2 linked regions of the Runella sp. SP2 genome follow. Each later gene encodes a partner of the first gene's protein in a complex. Links are inferred from orthologs where the notes say so. Each region holds a gene or a part of one and is shown on either strand. Other genes may lie near its edges.

Region 1 (9,023 bases):
ACCCTGTGGCCGATAGCGAGGGCCGAAAAAGTTTTTCATTGTTTAAAGAACTTGCTACTGTAAACGTTGCTGGCGTCATGGAGGACAAAAGCGGTAACATCTGGTTTGCGTCTTCTAATCAGGGGGTCTTTCGTTATGACCCTGAACAGAAAGGGGATAATGCTATTACTCATGTGGCCGAAAAAGAACTATTGGGGGAGAACTACGCGGGAGGAATTGCCCAAGACCAAGCGGGTAATATGTGGTTTACCATGAAAAATGGCATTTGCAAATACGACCCAAAACAGGAAGTGGGAAAAAGATTTACCGAATACACGTCCAAAGACGGATTAGGCGGAACGGAGTTTTGGGGAATCATCATTGAGCAATCAGGTATTGTTTGGATTACCGCCCGAGGCAGCACGACGCGCTTTGACCCTTCTGTTTCCTTGTCGAATACTAAAGCATTTACCGTGTTTACAGTAGCAGACGGACTCACTTGCTGTGTTCAAAGTATGTATCAGGATAAATCAGGAAACATGTGGTGGGGTACGGGACAAGGGCTCTATCGTTTTGATGGCAAGCGCTTTTATCAAGTGAAAAAAAACGGCCCTTGGTAGTACGTTACTGATTGTAAGCTATTTCTACTAAATTTGATACAGAACTTATGGAAATCATGACGGGGAAATTGGCAATTGGGGCTTCATTGTTGGTCATCAGCTTGCTGTTTGGGCGGTTTGCTTGGTTTACTTCTGCCCCCGAATCGAGCACTTCGCAACGATTTGAGGAGAAAGTCAATCTGGCACTTCGCCGTACAGGACATCGCCTTTTATTGGCAAGTGGTGATTCTACGTCTCGCATTACTGCGGTCAAAAAAACAGCGGAAGGTACCTATGTATTACAACTAAGTAGGGCCTTCAATTACAGTCAGTTACCATCTTTGTTGCAAGAATCTTTTGACCTTCATGGCATCAAAATCAACTACGATGTAGCGGTCATCGACTGTAAAACCAATGAACTGCAACTAGGATATACCTTTTTAGATTATTCCAAAAGTAAAGAAGTGGCTTGCATTGGGCGTGAGCAACTTTTGGGATGCAATAATGTAAAAGTAACGTTTGCACTTTCTGCCAATTCTCCCTCCTCAACGAATCCCGTTTGGTGGACGTTAGGGCTAGGCTTGGTCTTGGTCGGCATTTCGTACGGGGTATGGTCGCGAAAAAAAATGACCACTGCGTCAGTCATTAAAACACTTCACGAACAGCCGATTGAAAAACCTGCACCTGCACGACTGACGTTTGGAGCATCGAGTATGGATTTAGAAAATCAAATGCTTTACATTGCTAACACACAACAAAGCCTGACCTACCGCGAGGCAAAATTGCTCCACTTGTTTGTGAAAAATCAGAATCAACTCCTTGAAAGAGAGTTTATTCTAAAATCGGTTTGGGAAGACGAGGGCATTATTGTGGGGCGCAGTATTGATGTTTTTGTCTCTCGCCTACGAAAATTACTCCAGGAGGACACTTCCCTAAAAATTGTGGCCGTTCACGGTGTTGGCTATCGCCTGGAAGTGGCTGCTTCTTAAAATACCCTGATAACCGTTTTTTTTCCATGCTACGCAATTACTTCAAAATCGCGCTGCGCCTCCTTTGGCACAATCGGCTGTATTCGGCCATCAATACCATTGGTTTGGCGTTTGGACTTAGCTGTGTGTTGTTGGCGATTTTATACATCCGAGATGAACATAGCTTTGATAATTTTCATCAAAAAAGCCCTCATTTATATCGAATTACGACAACGGCTGTTCAGAACAAAGGCGAAGATCCTCAAACCACGGGAGGAACGGGGCAAGTACAAGGCCCAGCTTTCAAAGCGTCCGTGCCCGAAATCGAAGACTATGTCAGAATCATGGGAGGGGCTATTTTTGGGGATATTCGCACCAACCGCAAAGCCCTGAAACTACAGTTGCTGTTTGTGGACAGTCATTTTTTTGATGTTTTTAGCTTTAAACTCCTTCACGGAAACCCCAAAACAGTGTTAAACGATGTGGGGTCGGTGGTGATTACCGAAAAAACAGCGCTGAAATTTTTCAATTCTACCAACGTCGTTGGCCAACTTTTACACATGGAAGCTGACCCTTCGGCCGACCGTTTGGGGAAACCGTTGGTGATTTCGGGTGTGGTGGAAAATCCTCCCAAAAATTCGTCCATTCAATTTGATGTGCTGCATCCGTTCAGCTTTATGGAATTGAGCTTTACGGATACCTATTGGCTAAATGCCTACCTCGGTACGTTTGTCGTGCTGAATCCCAAAGCCGACAAATCGTTGGTTTGTAAGAAATTCAACCAAGTTCATGCCCGACTCGCCAAAGAACAAATCAAAGAAAACGGCCACGATCCCCAGGTTACCTATGGGCTTCAACCTATTACTGATATTCATTTGTACCCACTTCAAACGGGCGGGGAAGGCGGCGCCATCAATTACAGCAATCCGCTCTATTCCTATATTTTTTTGGGGATAGCTTTGTTTATGCTGTTGATGGCAAGTATCAATTTTGTCAATATCAGCATTGCAAGTTCGCTCAAAAGGGCCAAAGAAGTGGGGATTCGCAAGGTAACAGGCAGCCGCCAAAGGCAAATTATTGTTCAATTTTTAGCCGAATCCGCCTTGCTGTGTGTGGCGGCGTTTTTTCTGGCTTTTGTGCTTATTTTGGTGCTGTTGCCTGTGTTCAATCAGTTGGCCAACAAGGAAATACTTCTCTCCGAAGTTTTTGAATGGAAACTCTTCTTTGTCTTCAGTGGGGTCTTGATGGTCAATATTTTGTTGGCGGGTTTGTACCCTGCTTTTGTGCTTTCCAAGTTCAATCCTACCGAAGTTTTATACCGAAAGCAAAAAGTATCGGGAAGTGGGTTTTTCGGAAAAAGCCTTGTGGTTCTTCAGTTTGCGTTAGCGGCTATTTTGCTCATTGCTTCCATTGTTTTTTACCAACAAATGAACTACGTGCGTACCAAAGATTTAGGTTATAATCCGTACCAAGTCATTCGGACGTACATCAGTGGTAACCGCGAAACCAAACCCTTGGCGGAGTTCATTCGAAACGAAGTAGCCAAAGAGCCATCCATTGTGCAAATTTCTTTTGGAGAAGAGCGAGGGGCTAATTATAAAGCCAAGGTGAATCAACGCACGGTAAAAAGTACGTATCAAAACATTGACCCGAATTACTTGGCAGTGTTGGGGATTCGTTTAAAAGAAGGGAGAACTATTTTAAATTCGAGTAAAGTAGAAGTGGTTGTGAATGAGTCGTTTGTGAGGGAGGCGGGTCTGACAAACCCCATTGGCGCTTTGGTGACTACGGAAGACTTTTTTCTGAAAACACCCGCGCGAATCGTGGGGGTAGTAAAAGATTTTCATTTTGGGTCATTGCGCGAACGAATCCCACCTTTGGTAATGGCTACCAACGACGTGTATTATGGTGGTATTTGGCTTAAAATTGACAAAAATCGACAGCAAGAAGCCCTCACGGCCTTTGAACGTATTTATCGAAAAGCCCTGCCTAACGCCGTGTATGCCTATAATTTTATGGATGAACTCAACAACCGGGATTATCTTCAGGAACAGCGTTGGCAGAAAATCATTGGCTTCGCTACCTTGCTTTCAATCATTCTTTGCGGCATGGGTTTGTTTGGATTGACGCACTTGGCCATTCAGCAACGTACCAAAGAGATAGGAATTCGTAAAGTAGTGGGCGCTTCGGTACCTAGTATTGTGGTCTTATTTTCCAATTCTTTTTTAAAGTTGGTCTTAATATCTGTGGTGGTAGCTTCGCCGATTGCGTATTATTTTATGGAGCAATGGTTGCAGGGTTTTGCCTATCGGATAGAGGTTTCGTGGCCTATTTTTGGTTATACCGCCCTACTGATGCTTTTTATTTCCTGTCTCACCATCAGTTATCAAGCCATCAAAGCGGCGCTGAGAAATCCCGTTGATTCGCTGCGGTCAGAGTAATACAGCGCCTTTGGCCACAACAACCCACTTTATAAAGTCATAAATTTCCCTAAAAACCCCTAATTTTGCGTTACAAATAAAGCCCCTCACCCCAAAGGGGGATTTGTACGTACCATAAAAGAGCTTCCCATTGGGGCAGGGGGCTGGGTAATCTATGAAAATTTCTTACAATTGGCTTAAACAACTCATTGATATTCAGGAGTCTCCCGAAGAAGTTGGTAAATTATTGACCGCAACGGGCTTGGAAGTAGAAGGAATCGACCCCGTCGAACGTGTCAAAGGCGGATTGGAAGGAATCGTGGTAGGAGAAGTTCTCACCTGCGAGCCGTTTACTGTCAAAGAAAAAACATTACACCTCACCACCGTTGATACTGGCGCAGGCGAACCAAGCACGATTGTCTGCGGAGCTGCCAACGTGGCGGCGGGACAAAAAGTGATTGTCGCTACCGTCGGGGCAACCATTTATCCTACCGAAGGCGAGCCGTTTACGATTGGAAAACGTAAAGTTTACGGCCAGCCGTCGGAAGGGATGATTTGTGCCGAAGACGAAATCGGTATCGGTCATTCTCACGCGGGTATCATGGTGCTAGACACCGATTTGCCCAACGGAACTCCTGCTGCGCAGTATTTTGGCGTATTGCCCGACTACGTGATTGAAATTGGTCTCACTCCTAACCGTGCCGACGCGGCGTCGCACCTTGGTGTTGCTCGCGACTTGAAAGCTGTTTGGGGACGTGAGTTAACCAAACCATCGGTGGAAGCATTCGACCAGTTGCCCATTACCAATCTTCCGTCACCCATTGAAGTAACCGTCGAAAATACCGAAGCTGCGCCACGTTATGCGGGTGTTTGCTTGGCAGGATTGACCGTGGGTGAGTCGCCCGAGTGGCTCAAAGAAAAGTTGCAAGCGGTGGGCGTACGTTCGATTAACAACATCGTGGACATCACCAACTTCATTTGCCACGAATTAGGACAGCCACTACACGCCTTTGATGCGTCGAAAATCACGGGCAATAAAGTCATCGTGAAAAATCTACCCGAAGGAACTCCTTTTGTGACCCTCGACGGCATAGAACGCAAGCTGTCTGAGCGTGACTTGATGATTTGCAACGCCGAAGAACCCATGTGTATCGGTGGTGTTTTTGGGGGAACCAAGTCAGGGGTGACCGAAAATACAACCGCGATTTTCTTAGAATCTGCTTATTTTTCTCCAGCGTCGATTCGTAAAACGGGTACTTTCCATACCCTCAAAACCGATGCGTCTTTCCGTTTTGAGCGTGGAACCGACCCTAACATGCCCATTTATGCCCTCAAACGGGCGGCATTGCTGATACTGGAAGTAGCAGGTGGACACATTGCGTCGGAAGTGGTGGATATTTATCCTAACCCGATTCCGAACCACGAGGTAGCCGTAAAATACCGCAACATTGACCGCTTGATTGGAAAATCGCTTGATCGCGACTTGATTAAGCAGATTTTGACAAGCCTCGACATCGAAATCCAAAACGAAACGCCCGAAGGTTTCTTGGCATCGGTAGCGCCTTACCGCGTTGATGTGACACGTGAGGCAGACATTGTGGAAGAAATTTTGCGGATTTATGGGTTCGATAACATCGAGTTGTCGGAACACTTGTCGGCCAACTTCCTCTCGGGCTTCCCGTTGGTGGATCCCGACAAACAAAAATTACGCATTGCCAATATCTTAGCAGGAAATGGCTTCAACGAAACCATGACCAATTCGCTCACCAAACCAGCCTACAACGAAGCCGTGCGGGCAAGTTTGGTTGGGGAAGATGTGGTCATGCTCAACCCATTGAGCGAAGATTTGTCGGTGATGCGTCAGACAATGTTATTCTCAGGGTTAGAGACGTTGGCCTACAACCTCAACCGCCGTCAGCGCGACCTTAAGATTTGTGAATTTGGAAAAACCTACCACAAAGTAGAAGGCAAATACAAAGACGTTGCCCACCTTGTGTTGTTGATGGCAGGACACCAACAAGCAGAAAGTTGGGTCGCTAAAGACCAAAAGCTGGCGTTCCACGATTTAGCCTCTATGGTACATTTGGTGCTCAGCGCTTTCCGAGTGCAAGGAGTTGAAAAACAAGAGATTCAGGATAAAACGGTTTTTGAATACGGCCTTACTTATACCGTAAAGAAAAAAGCAGTGGTGAGCTTTGGACAAGTAAAAGGCAAACACACCAAAATGCTCGACATCAAGCAGCCTGTGTTTTATGCTGACTTCGACTGGGCGTATTTGTTGAAACAATACCAAGACAAAGTTCGCTTTACAGAGGTTTCAAAATATCCCGAAGTACGCCGCGACTTGTCGCTGGTGTTGGATAAGACGGTGAGTTTTGAACAGATTCGTCAGTTGGCTCAAAAATATGAACGCAATTTGTTGACGAACGTGAACGTTTTTGACGTGTATGAAGGTGAAAATATCGGGGCGGATAAGAAATCGTACTCGGTGAGCTTCACCCTTCAAGACACGGAACAGACACTCACCGACAAGGTGATTGACAAAACGATGCAAAAGCTTATGATGGCTTTTGAGAAAGAGTTGGGAGCAGTGATTCGTAAATAGTACTAAGCGATGCCAGACTTGGAACGGAAACTTGTAACGTATGGCAATAGCGATGTGCTGGAACGACTCAATACGCAGTTTCGCCAGATAGAACAGCGTATCAATACGTTGCAAGTTACTTTACAGTTTGAAAAAGTGACGCACGACGAGCTAAAAATGCGTTTTGAACAGCTCGAAAAGGCGCACGAAAAACAAAGTGAAGAACTAAAAGAAACCCGACAACAGTTAAGAGCATTAAAAACAGAAAACAAACAATTGCGAGAAAAAGAAGTTTCTTTGAAGGAAAAGTTAAATAATTTCAAACAATTGTCTATAATTGTAAAAAACCCGAAAAACGCCAACGCGATAACGGAACTGAATAGCAAATTGGACGATTACATTCGATACATAGAGGAAACGATAACGCTGTTACGAACTATTTGATTTGACACCAATGGAATCCAAAAAAAGACGGCCTCCTATCAATATCACAATTGGTAACAAATCGTTTGAACTTCGTACAAGCTCTGAGTTTGAGGAAGAATTGATACGGAAAGCCGCCAAACTGGTGACAGAGCAAATAGAATATCGAATGACAAATAAAAAAGGAGAAGTAAATTTAGAAGAAATACTGTCGATGGTCTGCCTTGATGCTACGGTAGCACGCTTAAAAGGCGACTATGATTTGAGGATATTGAAAGAAGATGTCTTCAAGAATTTAGACACGATACAAAATAACTTCCAATCGACAACATAGCCCTAAAGCCAGCTTTTTTGTCGAAATCGTTCTTGAACCAATCAGTCTTGCTTCGTTCGTTGATGGGCGTTGGGAATATGTTAAACCAACAAACACACAGCACAAAAAAATGGATCCAATATTATTGCTTGATGCTGCCATCTCAGCAGCCGTCGGAGCAGCTATCATGTATTTTGCCATCAAAAAAGCCAATAAAAAGATGGAAGATGATGCTCAACAGCGCGCCGCTGAGATCATCAAAAATGCAGAAATTTCGGCCGAAAATATAAAGAAAGACCGTATCCTTGAGGCCAAAGAAAAATACCTCAAGTTGAAAAGTGAGTTTGAGGAAGATTCAAACAAGAAGAAACAGATTATTCTTCAGAACGAGCAGAAAATCAAGCAGCGTGAGCAGCAACTCAATCAGATGACGGAACAGAACAAACGTCGTGAAAATGAGTTGGAAGGTCTTCGTAAAAATCTCGAACAACAAACGGAAGTAGCGACCAAACGCCGCGAAGAAGCCGAAAAAATGCACCGCTCGCAGGTGGAGCAATTGGAGCGCATCGCTAACCTTACGGCCGAACAAGCAAAACAGCAATTGGTAGAAGCGATTCAGGCAGATGCCCAAACGCAGGCGTCGGCGTTTATCAAAAATACCATCGACGAGGCAAAACTTACCGCTACCAAAGAAGCTAAGAAAATTGTTATCGAGACGATTCAGCGCACAGCTTCTGAACATGCCATCGAAAATACAGTTTCGGTATTCAACATCGAAAGCGACGACGTGAAAGGTAAAATCATCGGTCGCGAAGGTCGTAACATCCGCGCACTCGAAGCCGCTACGGGTTGCGAAATTATCGTGGACGATACGCCAGAGGCCATCGTTATCTCGGGTTTTGACCCTGTTCGCCGTGAAATCGCTCGCTTGTCGTTGCACCGTTTGGTACAAGATGGCCGTATTCACCCCGCGCGTATCGAAGAAGTGGTATCTAAAACCAAGAAAAACATCGAAGACGAAATCGTCGAAATTGGCGAGCGTACCGTCATCGAATTGGGGGTACACGGCTTGCACCCTGAATTGGTGAAAATGGTAGGTCGGATGCGTTTCCGTTCGTCGTACGGTCAAAACTTGCTCCAGCACTCTCGCGAAGTGGCGCGTCTTTGCGCAGCCATGGCGGCCGAGTTGGGGCTCAATGCCAAATTGGCTAAACGTGCGGGTCTTCTACACGACATTGGAAAGGTTTGGCCCGAAGAATCAGAATTGCCACACGCAATTTTGGGGATGGAATTGGCGAAGAAATACAAAGAAAATCCAGAAGTTTGCAATGCCATCGGTGCCCACCACGACGAAATTGAAATGACAAGCATGATGTCGCCGATTATTCAGGTGTGTGATGCTATCTCAGGTTCTCGCCCAGGCGCTCGCCGTGAAATGATGGAATCGTACATCCAACGTTTGAAAGACCTCGAAAACTTAGCAACTAGCTTCCCAGGTGTGGACAAATGTTACGCCATTCAAGCGGGTCGTGAGTTGCGCGTGATTGTCAATTCAGATACTGTAAACGACGAAACGGCCAGCAAGCTTTCGTTTGATATTTCACAAAAAATTGAGAAAGAAATGCAGTACCCTGGCCAGATTAAAGTGACCGTTATCCGCGAGATGCGCTCGGTCGCTTACGCTAAATAAGTAAGCAAAAGGCAAATTGGCAAAGAGCAAATGCGCTTTGCCTACGC
Region 2 (8,728 bases), 690 kb from region 1 along the record:
AAGGAACAATTGGTAAGGCTTCATGGCACCTGCAGTGAGGTCATCATCGCCGTATTTTGAGTCGTTGAAGTGGAAACCACCAAGTTTTTCTTCCATCAACAACAAGGCTACGATTTGCTCAATGTTGGCATTAGGTAGATGGTGTCCCAAATCGACAAGCGTATAAGCGCGCTCTCCAAGTTTCTTCACGTAAGAGTAGGACTGTCCCCAGTCGGCTACCGTAGTCGAATAGAAGTTAGGTTCGTAGGCTTTGTATTCCAAGAACATCTTCCAATTTTCGGGCATGGCCGCATAAATTTCGTGAAGACTTTCGAGGGTATTTTGGTAAGCTCTACGGAAATTGAGTTGGCCTGGGAAACACGAACCGTCTGAAAGCCAAACCGTCAACGATTCCGAACCAAGCTCGATACCGTGCTTAATCACTTCAATATTATGTTCAATGGCTTGTTTACGAACGCCTTTGTCAACGTTTTGTAACGAACCAAACTTATAACTTAACGCTTGGTCGGCTTGGTCTTGGAAGGTATTGGAGTTAACGGCGTCAAATTTCAAACCGTGTTGAGCTGCCAATGCTTTAATCGCTTTGGCATCTTTTGGAATATCCCATGGAATGTGAAGGGAGATTGCGCCCGATGCTTGATTCAAGGCGTGTAATAGACCTACGTCTTCAATTTTTTCTTCAAGGCTACGAGGTTCGCCACCGCCCGCAAAACGGCCAAAGCGCGTTCCACCCGTTCCAAGTGCCCACGAAGGAATGGCAATTTGAAAATCAACCAATTTTTGAATGATGGCTTCGGCATTTTCAATTTCTGAAACAGCGAAGCTCAAACGGCGTTGATGTCCCGTAAGTAGGTCATCGTTATGCTGTTGTATTTTATACTTTTCGAGTTGCATAATTGAACTTTAGTTATCTTTGTTAATGGACAAACCTATTTACCAGCTTCAATCCTCTTCTGATAATTTGCAATTTGTTTTTGAAAGTATCAGTCAGGAAAGAATTATTCGCAAGGCAGTCGCGTATATTTTGTCGGATGATAATCCAGATTTATATCAATTGATTTTTGGCGACTTAAAAGAAAATGGCGACATTGATATTCTATCAGCTAGTAATAATAATGACATGAAACAAGTTTTAACTACTGTAGTTGATACGTTATCTACTTTTTTCGAGCATTATCCTATGGCTACTGTAGCATTTACAGGAAGCACTTCTAGCAGAACGAGGTTATATCGTGCCGCAATTACGCAATTTTTAAAAGAAACCAATCTCTATTATGACGTAGTCGGAATTACTGAAAACGGGATACTTGAAAGTTTTAACAGTAAGGGCAACTATGTCGGATATTTAATAACTCAAAAATCATGAAAACCAAAAAAGCAGTATCAACGTACTCTGAAAAAACGATGCCATATATCAATTTGAAAAGTCCTGAGATTAAAGAGCAAATAGATAAAATGGCTAACATTTTAAAAAAAGTACAACTACCTCTTACTAAAAAATGAGCTTCGTAGGTAAAATCTAACGCCTGAATTCAGGCGTTAGATTCGAGTATTAAACTAACCTATGATGAAAAAACAATCTTTTTTAGCGAACAAACGCCATGGCTACTCCGCCATCAACGTTCAAAACGTTGCCCGTTGACTTGCTGAGTAAGCCTCCTACGAATGCGAAGCACGCATTGGCGATATCGTCGGGTAGAATGGCTTCGTTGAGAAGCGTACGTTTGGCATAATAAGCAGGAAGCTCTTCAATCGTAATGCCGTAGGCTTTGGCGCGTCCTTCGGCCCAGCCACCTGCCCAAATGTTTGAGTCAGCGATAACGGCGTCTGGATTGACAGTATTAACGCGAATTTTATCGCCGCCCAATTCGGCTGCATTCAAGCGGCTCAAGTGCAACTGAGCTGCTTTAGCCGAACCATAACCTGCGTTGTTTGGCCCAGAAACAAGGGCATTTTTACTCACAATATTGATGACATCACCCCCAAAACCTTGCTTGCGCATTACTTCTACCCCTGCTTGAGTCACAAGGAACTGCCCTTTGACGAGGATGTCGTACAAGCGATCCCAATCTTGAAGAGTATGGTCTTGGATGGGTTTTGAAATACTGATACCTGCGTTGTTGACGATAATATCGACGCCACCAAACGCAAGCGCTGCGGCATCCATCGCATCCACAATGCTAGCAGCATCGGTTACGTTGAGAAGCGTGGTAGCTACTGAATCTCTGCCAAATTTCTTCACAAATTCGTCTTTTGCTCCCGCAAGACGTTCTTCGTTGATGTCATTAAGAACAACCACTGCGCCTTCTTCGGCAAACTTTTTCGCAATAGCTTTACCAATTCCCCCTGCGCTTCCCGTTACGAGTGCTACTCGCCCTGACAAGGCTTTGGGTTTGGGCATTCGTTGAAGTTTGGCCTCTTCGAGCAACCAATACTCGATATTAAACGCTTCTTGACGGGGCAATGCCGTATATTCAGATACCGCTTCCGCGCCCTTCATTACGTTGACGGCATTGATGTAATACTCCGACGCCAAACGGGCCGTCGTTTTATCTTTTGAGAAGGTAAACATTCCGACCCCTGGATACAAAATAACGACAGGATTAGGGTCGCGCATGGCAGGGCTATTAGGGTGCTTACAAGCTTCGTAATATTCGGAGTACATCGCACGGTAGGCTTCAAACGCAGGTGTTAATTTCGCTTTGATAGCTGCTACGTCCGATAGGTCTTCGTCGGGAGCAAGCTCAAGTACCAACGGAGAGATTTTTGTGCGGAGGAAGTGGTCGGGGCAAGAAGTTCCGAGGGGAGCTAGTTTGTCCAAATCATTTGAGTTTATAAACTCCAGTACGCGCGCATCGTCGGTAAAATGGCCGACCATCGTGCGGTACGACGAGCAGAAACCACGCAAAATAGGTGCTAATTTTGACGCTTGTTTTGTGCGTGTTTCTACAGGAAGGCTCTCGATTTTGGGCCCTCCAAATACGGGACGAGTCTTACCGTAATTTGCTTCTAAGTATTCGGCACATTTTTCGATGACTTCGAGGGTATTGAGGTAGCTTTCGTAGGCAGTGTCACCCCACGTAAACAACCCGTGTGAACCAAGCATGATACCACGCAATTTGACACCGCGAGAAGCGGCCTCTTCCAAACAAGCGCGGAGCTGAAGACCAAGCTCAAACCCTGGGCGTTGCCAACCTACCCAACCTACTTCACCACCAAACAATTCTTCGGTGATTTTCTTCCCGTCTTTGGCTGCGGCAATGGCAATGGCGGCATCTGGGTGAAGGTGGTCGATGTGCGCAAAGGGTAAAAATCCGTGGAGAGGAGTATCAATAGATGGTGCTTTTGAGGCGAGATCAAAGATACAGTGGTTGAACAATTCTACCATTTCATCTTCAAACTCCACACCACGATAGACGTTTTCGAGGTTTCGTAGGCGCTCCATGTACAATGCCGCACATCCTGATTTTTTGAGCGTACCAATGTCTCCGCCTGAGCCTTTTATCCACATTACTTCGACATCTTTGCCAGTAAGTGGGTCTTTATCCGTAATTTTAACGGACGTGTTACCGCCTCCGTAGTTGGTCAAACGAAGATCGGCGCCCAGAATGTTGGAACGATAAATAAAAAGAGCTACTTCGTCGCCCGCGAGTTCGGCGGCTTTGGCTTCGTCCCAAAGATAGCTCACATGTTTGAATTGCGTGGTAGTCGCTGACATGGTGTTTTGTGCGATTATGAATAGTATAGTACCTGTTCTGAGATTGATAGTACAAATTTAGGTGACGTTTCTTGGGATAGTGTCATGTACCTTCATGGACTATTTTTATATTTTCTTATCTTTTATTTTTACGACCATGAAAGCAATGATAGTTACCCAAACTGGAGGACCTGAGGTTTTGTCTTTAGAAGACCGTTCTGTCCCTATTTCTACTGGTACAAAGGTGCTTATCCGCGTTTATGCGGCGGGCATAAATCGTGCCGATATTTTGATGCGTCAAGGTCGTTACGGGATTTCGTCGCAGCCGCCTACCGAGCCATTGGGGCTTGAAGTTGCGGGAATCATCGCCGAAATTGGCGAAAATGTGTCGCGTTGGAAAGTCGGCGATAAGGTGTGTGCGCTCATTAAAAATGGCGGATATGCCGAGTACGCCTTGGCCGAAGCAGACCATTGTTTGCCTGTTCCAACGGGTATGTCGTTTGAAAAAGCTGCGTGCTTGCCCGAAACGATAATGACGGTTTGGAGCAACGTGTTTCAACGAATGCAGTTGAAAACTGGCGAAAATTTTTTGGTACACGGCGGAACGAGTGGCATTGGTGTCACGGCGATTCAGTTGGCAAAGGCGTTTGGCGTGCAAGCGTTTGCGACAGCGGGCAGCGACCAAAAGTGCCGTTTCTGCGAAGAACTTGGCGCCGTTCGTTGTGTCAATTATAAAACACAAGATTTTTTGGAAGAATTAAAGCCCTACGGAATGGACGTGATTTTGGACTACGTTGGGGGAGATTATACCGCAAAAAACATCCGTCTGCTGCGTCCTGATGGCCGTTTGGGTTTTATCGCGAGTTTAGGAGGAGCGCAATCTCAATTCAATATTTTGGAAGTAATGAGCAAGCGAATCACGATTACAGGAAGTATGCTTGCCCCGCGCGACGATGCGTTTAAGGCGCAGTTGGCCGCCGAGGTGGAAAAACAAGTATGGCCGTTGATAGAAGCAGGTACTTTTGAACCTATTTTGTATAAAACGTTTCCCTTGGAAGAAGCCGCTGAGGCGCATCGTCTGATGGAAAGCAGCGAGCACATTGGGAAGATAGTGCTATCGGTCGGGTTGTGAGCAACCCGACCCACGCTTTGTGCTGAGGGTTGCTCACAACCCGACCGAACTAACACTATTTTTTCTCCTAAACTCCTTCAAATTGACGCAAAAAACGAACGTCATTTTCGGAATAAAGACGAAGGTCGCGAACGCCGTAACGGAGCTGGGCAATGCGCTCAACGCCCATCCCAAACGCAAAACCTGTATATTCTTCGGGGTCGATGCCGCAGTTGGCCAACACGTTCGGGTCAACCATGCCACTTCCCGCAATTTCTACCCAACCCGTTCCTTTCGAGAGTCGATACGTTTCTTCGGTGTCAGTTCCTAACCAAATGTCGATTTCGGCGCTAGGTTCGGTAAAAGGAAAAAACGAAGGACGCAGACGAATCTTCACGTCTTTGTCAAACATCTCTTTTGAGAAGTGGTAGAGGGTATCTTTTAAGTCTTTGAAACTTACGTTTTTGTCAATGTAAAGCCCTTCTACTTGGTGGAAGAAGCAGTGAGCGCGGGCCGAAATGGCTTCGTTGCGATATACCCGCCCAGGCATAATGGCGCGAATAGGCGGCTTTTGGCGCTCCATCATCCGAATTTGGACGTTGGAGGTGTGCGTACGCAACAGCATATCTTGGGTAGGGTCTTCGGCGTTTTTGGCCACAAAAAACGTATCCTGCATTTCTCGGGCAGGGTGATTTTCGGGAAAATTCAACGCGGTGAAGTTGTACCAGTCTGATTCGATTTCGGGGCCGTCGGCTACGCTAAAGCCCATGCGTTCAAAAATCTCGATGATTTTGGCGCGTGCCAACGTCAGCGGGTGAATGCTGCCTAGTTGGTTTGCCGCAACGGGCAGGGTTAAATCAATGGCTGGGCCAGCATTGCCACCGTCGTTAGACTCGAATTCTGCTTGAATGGCCGTAAAACGGTCAGTAGCAAAGTTTTTGAGGGCATTCAGTTCTTGTCCTACCGCACGACGGGCTTCTTTTGGGATGTCTTTGAGTCCTTCAAACAAGGCTTCCACGGCTCCTTTTCTTCCTACAAATCGTTGGCGGTATTGTTCTAACTGCTCTTTGGTAGCAACTTCAAACTGCTCAATTTCTTGATATATCTCTTTGACGCGTTCTGTTAGCATGGGGGTGATTGGTGACTTTAATAGGTGCAAAGTTAAACATTCTTCCCTATTTATTGCTACCCGACACTTTGCCTGCTTTTTGGGGAATACCAGGCTGGGTGATTTCAAAATTCTCCTCTTTTTTAGCATCAGCCACAATCTTACGAACGTCGGCTAAAAGCTTTTTTGCATCATAAACAATGCCATCTTTGACGGTATATTTGACGCCACCCGCGCGGACCACCTCGTTTTTGTCGTTCAGACGAATCGCTCCTGTGCCATAAAGGACTTTCAAGTTGGCAAGCGGATTTTCTTCGGTAATGACAAAGTCGGCCAATTTCCCAATTTCAACCGAGCCAATTTCTTTGGCCATTCCCAATGCTTCTGCCCCTTTGATGGTGGCCGCCCGCACGACTTCCATTGGGTGGAAACCTGCTTCGCGCAGCAATTCCAGCTCGCGTATGTACGCAAAACCGTACAATTGGTAAATAAAGCCCGAATCAGAGCCCGTCGTGACGCGACCACCTCGGTTTTTGTATTCGTTGATAAACGCCATCCACAACCGATAGTTTTCTTTCCACGCCACTTCTTGTTCTGTTCCCCAATTGTGCCAATACGACCCGTGAGAAATTCGGCTTGGGCCATAAAACCGCCAAAGCGACGGCAGGGTATATTCGTCGTGCCACTCGGCACGGCGGGCGAGCATTAGTTCGCGGTTGGCTTCGTAGATGTTGAAGGTAGGGTCGAGGGTAAAATCTAGCTTCAACAATTCTTCCATCACGTAATTCCAGCGTTCTGAACCAGGTTTAGCGGCTTGCTTCCACAATTTTCCTGCTTCTTCAAAGCGATTTTGCTCGTTGTTGTAATTGTAGTCGGACGGATAATTTTGGACGGTTTTATCGTCAAAAAGGGCTTCGGGTAGCCCGTACCAGTGCTCCATGCTGGTCAGCCCCGCTTTGGCAGTCGCCAGTACATTCATGCGTGCTACTTCGGTTTGGGCGTGGTGGCAAGCCGAACCAAGGCCGAGTTTTTTGTTTTCTTCCAACGCCGCCTTGAATACATCGGGTTCGGCTCCGAAAAACTTGATACCATCGGCACCCTTCTGGGCGTTTTGGCGTACCCATTCGCGGGCTTGCTCGGGAGTGGTGATAAAATCTTTCGCCCCTTGCCCAAACACCGTGTAAGCCTTGATGCGCGGGGCAGTAATCAAGTTTTTGTTGCTTTTTTCTTTTTGGTCAAGGACCCAGTCGAGCCCATTCCCGCACGATGGGTCGCGGACGGTAGTGACACCGTGGGCCATCCAAAGTTTAAATACGTATTCGGCGTTGGCACCTTGCTGCACGCCACCGATGTGTCCGTGCATATCCACAAACCCTGGCATAAGGTACATCCCACGGCAGTTCAGTTCTTTATCGGTGGAGGTTGCTTTGATACCGTCTTGGGCGGGCATACCAGGGTAACCTGCTTGGCGAATTTGGGCAATTCGGTTGTTTTCAACCAAAATATCCATGGGGCCAATTGGAGGCGAACCTGTGCTATTGATGATGGTGACGCCCCGAATGATAAGGCGTTTGTGAGGCCCATCGCCTTCGGCGCGGTTGGGGGCTTTTTGGACTTGAGCCAAGAGCCCAAACGCATGAAAGCAAAGGAGTGAGGTTAGGAGAAGTTTACTTTTCATGTAGTGTTCAAAAGGGTTGATGAGTAAAACTCAAATGTACAGAATTGAAGAGCGAATAACGAATAAACAACGACTGAATTTTAGGCAACAAAAAAGAGCGAGGATGCAGTCCTCGCTCTTTTTTTGGAAATCTGACTTATACTTCGTCGATTTCTACCTCTTCTTCTACCTCAGTGCCGCTTTGGACATCTTTGATGGTTTTATTTTCTACCTCTTGGCGTTTCGATTTGAACTTCTTGATTTGGCTTTTGAGAGCTTCCAAGGCAAGGTCAGTGGCTTCTTCAAATGACTTGCCTTTCTCTTTGACAAATAGCTCACCGTTGGGAACCTTAATTTTTACTTCTAGGATTTTATCTTTGATTTTACTGCTTTCGCTTTTATCTAATCGGAGATACACTTCTCCTCCTGTTATTCGGTCATAAAACGTTTCGAGTTTTTCAAGTTTTTTCTGGATGAATTCGAGCAGTTTTGGATCTGCGTCGAAGTGGATAGCGTGCATTTGCAGTCTCATAATTTTACGCTTTAAGTTTAACAATCATTTGCAACCGCATTTGTGGATTTGAAAAGGGTAAAAAATAGCGGTCTGTCATAAGCAGACCGCTATTTTCAGGACTTCGGTCCACCTCTTACGATTGTGAGTCTAAACTGTGTATTTATTTTGAGAAAATCAAGGACTACGGCTACTTTTTTTGAAATTTTATTTCAACTCGCTCAAGGCCAATGTGTCCATATCGGTATAGACATAGTTCTCGCCAGCCATTGCCCACAAGAAAGAATAACTCGTTGTGCCAGCTCCCGCGTGAATCGACCAAGGAGGTGAAATGATGGCTTGTTCGTTGGCCACTAACAGGTGACGTGTCTCGGTGGGTTCACCCATAAAATGGAAAACGCGGTGGGCGTCATCTAAATCAAAGTAAACGTAGATTTCGGTACGACGGTCGTGGACGTGCGGCGGCATCGTGTTCCACACACTGCTGTATTTCATGGACGTCATCCCCATCACCAGCTGACAACTTTCGAGGCCATCGGCATGGATGTATTTATAAATAGTACGCGTATTGGCCGTTTCGGGTGAACCCATATCGGTTGGACTTGCGTCAGCGGCTTTCATCATAGCCGTAGGTACGGTGCGGT

The links.
Region 2: the proteins of pheT (region 1) and pheS are in contact, whole or in part, in a crystal structure (PDB 6P24), measured with the Escherichia coli proteins. The link is inferred for Runella sp. SP2 from one-to-one orthologs.

Annotation. Positions count from the first base shown.
Region 1 is NZ_CP031030.1:5,610,088-5,619,110, reverse strand. Bases 3,765-6,856 are described here. They hold pheT (phenylalanine--tRNA ligase subunit beta), read left to right. Parts: upstream 3,765-4,141; coding sequence 4,142-6,571; downstream 6,572-6,856. Other genes in these bases: DTQ70_RS22665 (hypothetical protein), read left to right, coding at 6,590-6,856; DTQ70_RS22675 (ABC transporter permease), read left to right, coding at 3,765-3,987. In the rest of the region: DTQ70_RS22685 (two-component regulator propeller domain-containing protein), read left to right, coding at 1-599; DTQ70_RS22680 (winged helix-turn-helix domain-containing protein), read left to right, coding at 647-1,567; more of DTQ70_RS22675, read left to right, coding at 1,594-3,764; more of DTQ70_RS22665, read left to right, coding at 6,857-6,994; DTQ70_RS22660 (cell division protein ZapA), read left to right, coding at 7,005-7,307; rny (ribonuclease Y), read left to right, coding at 7,474-8,976.
Region 2 is NZ_CP031030.1:6,304,448-6,313,175, reverse strand. Bases 3,918-6,714 are described here. They hold pheS (phenylalanine--tRNA ligase subunit alpha), read right to left. Parts: upstream 5,938-6,714; coding sequence 4,897-5,937; downstream 3,918-4,896. Other genes in these bases: DTQ70_RS25360 (amidohydrolase family protein), read right to left, coding at 5,984-6,714; DTQ70_RS25370 (NAD(P)H-quinone oxidoreductase), read left to right, coding at 3,918-4,829. Outside these bases: DTQ70_RS25385 (TIM barrel protein), read right to left, coding at 1-894; DTQ70_RS25380 (DUF6934 family protein), read left to right, coding at 920-1,366; DTQ70_RS25375 (bifunctional aldolase/short-chain dehydrogenase), read right to left, coding at 1,586-3,718; more of DTQ70_RS25370, read left to right, coding at 3,855-3,917; more of DTQ70_RS25360, read right to left, coding at 6,715-7,594; hpf (ribosome hibernation-promoting factor, HPF/YfiA family), read right to left, coding at 7,731-8,105; kduI (5-dehydro-4-deoxy-D-glucuronate isomerase), read right to left, coding at 8,292-8,728.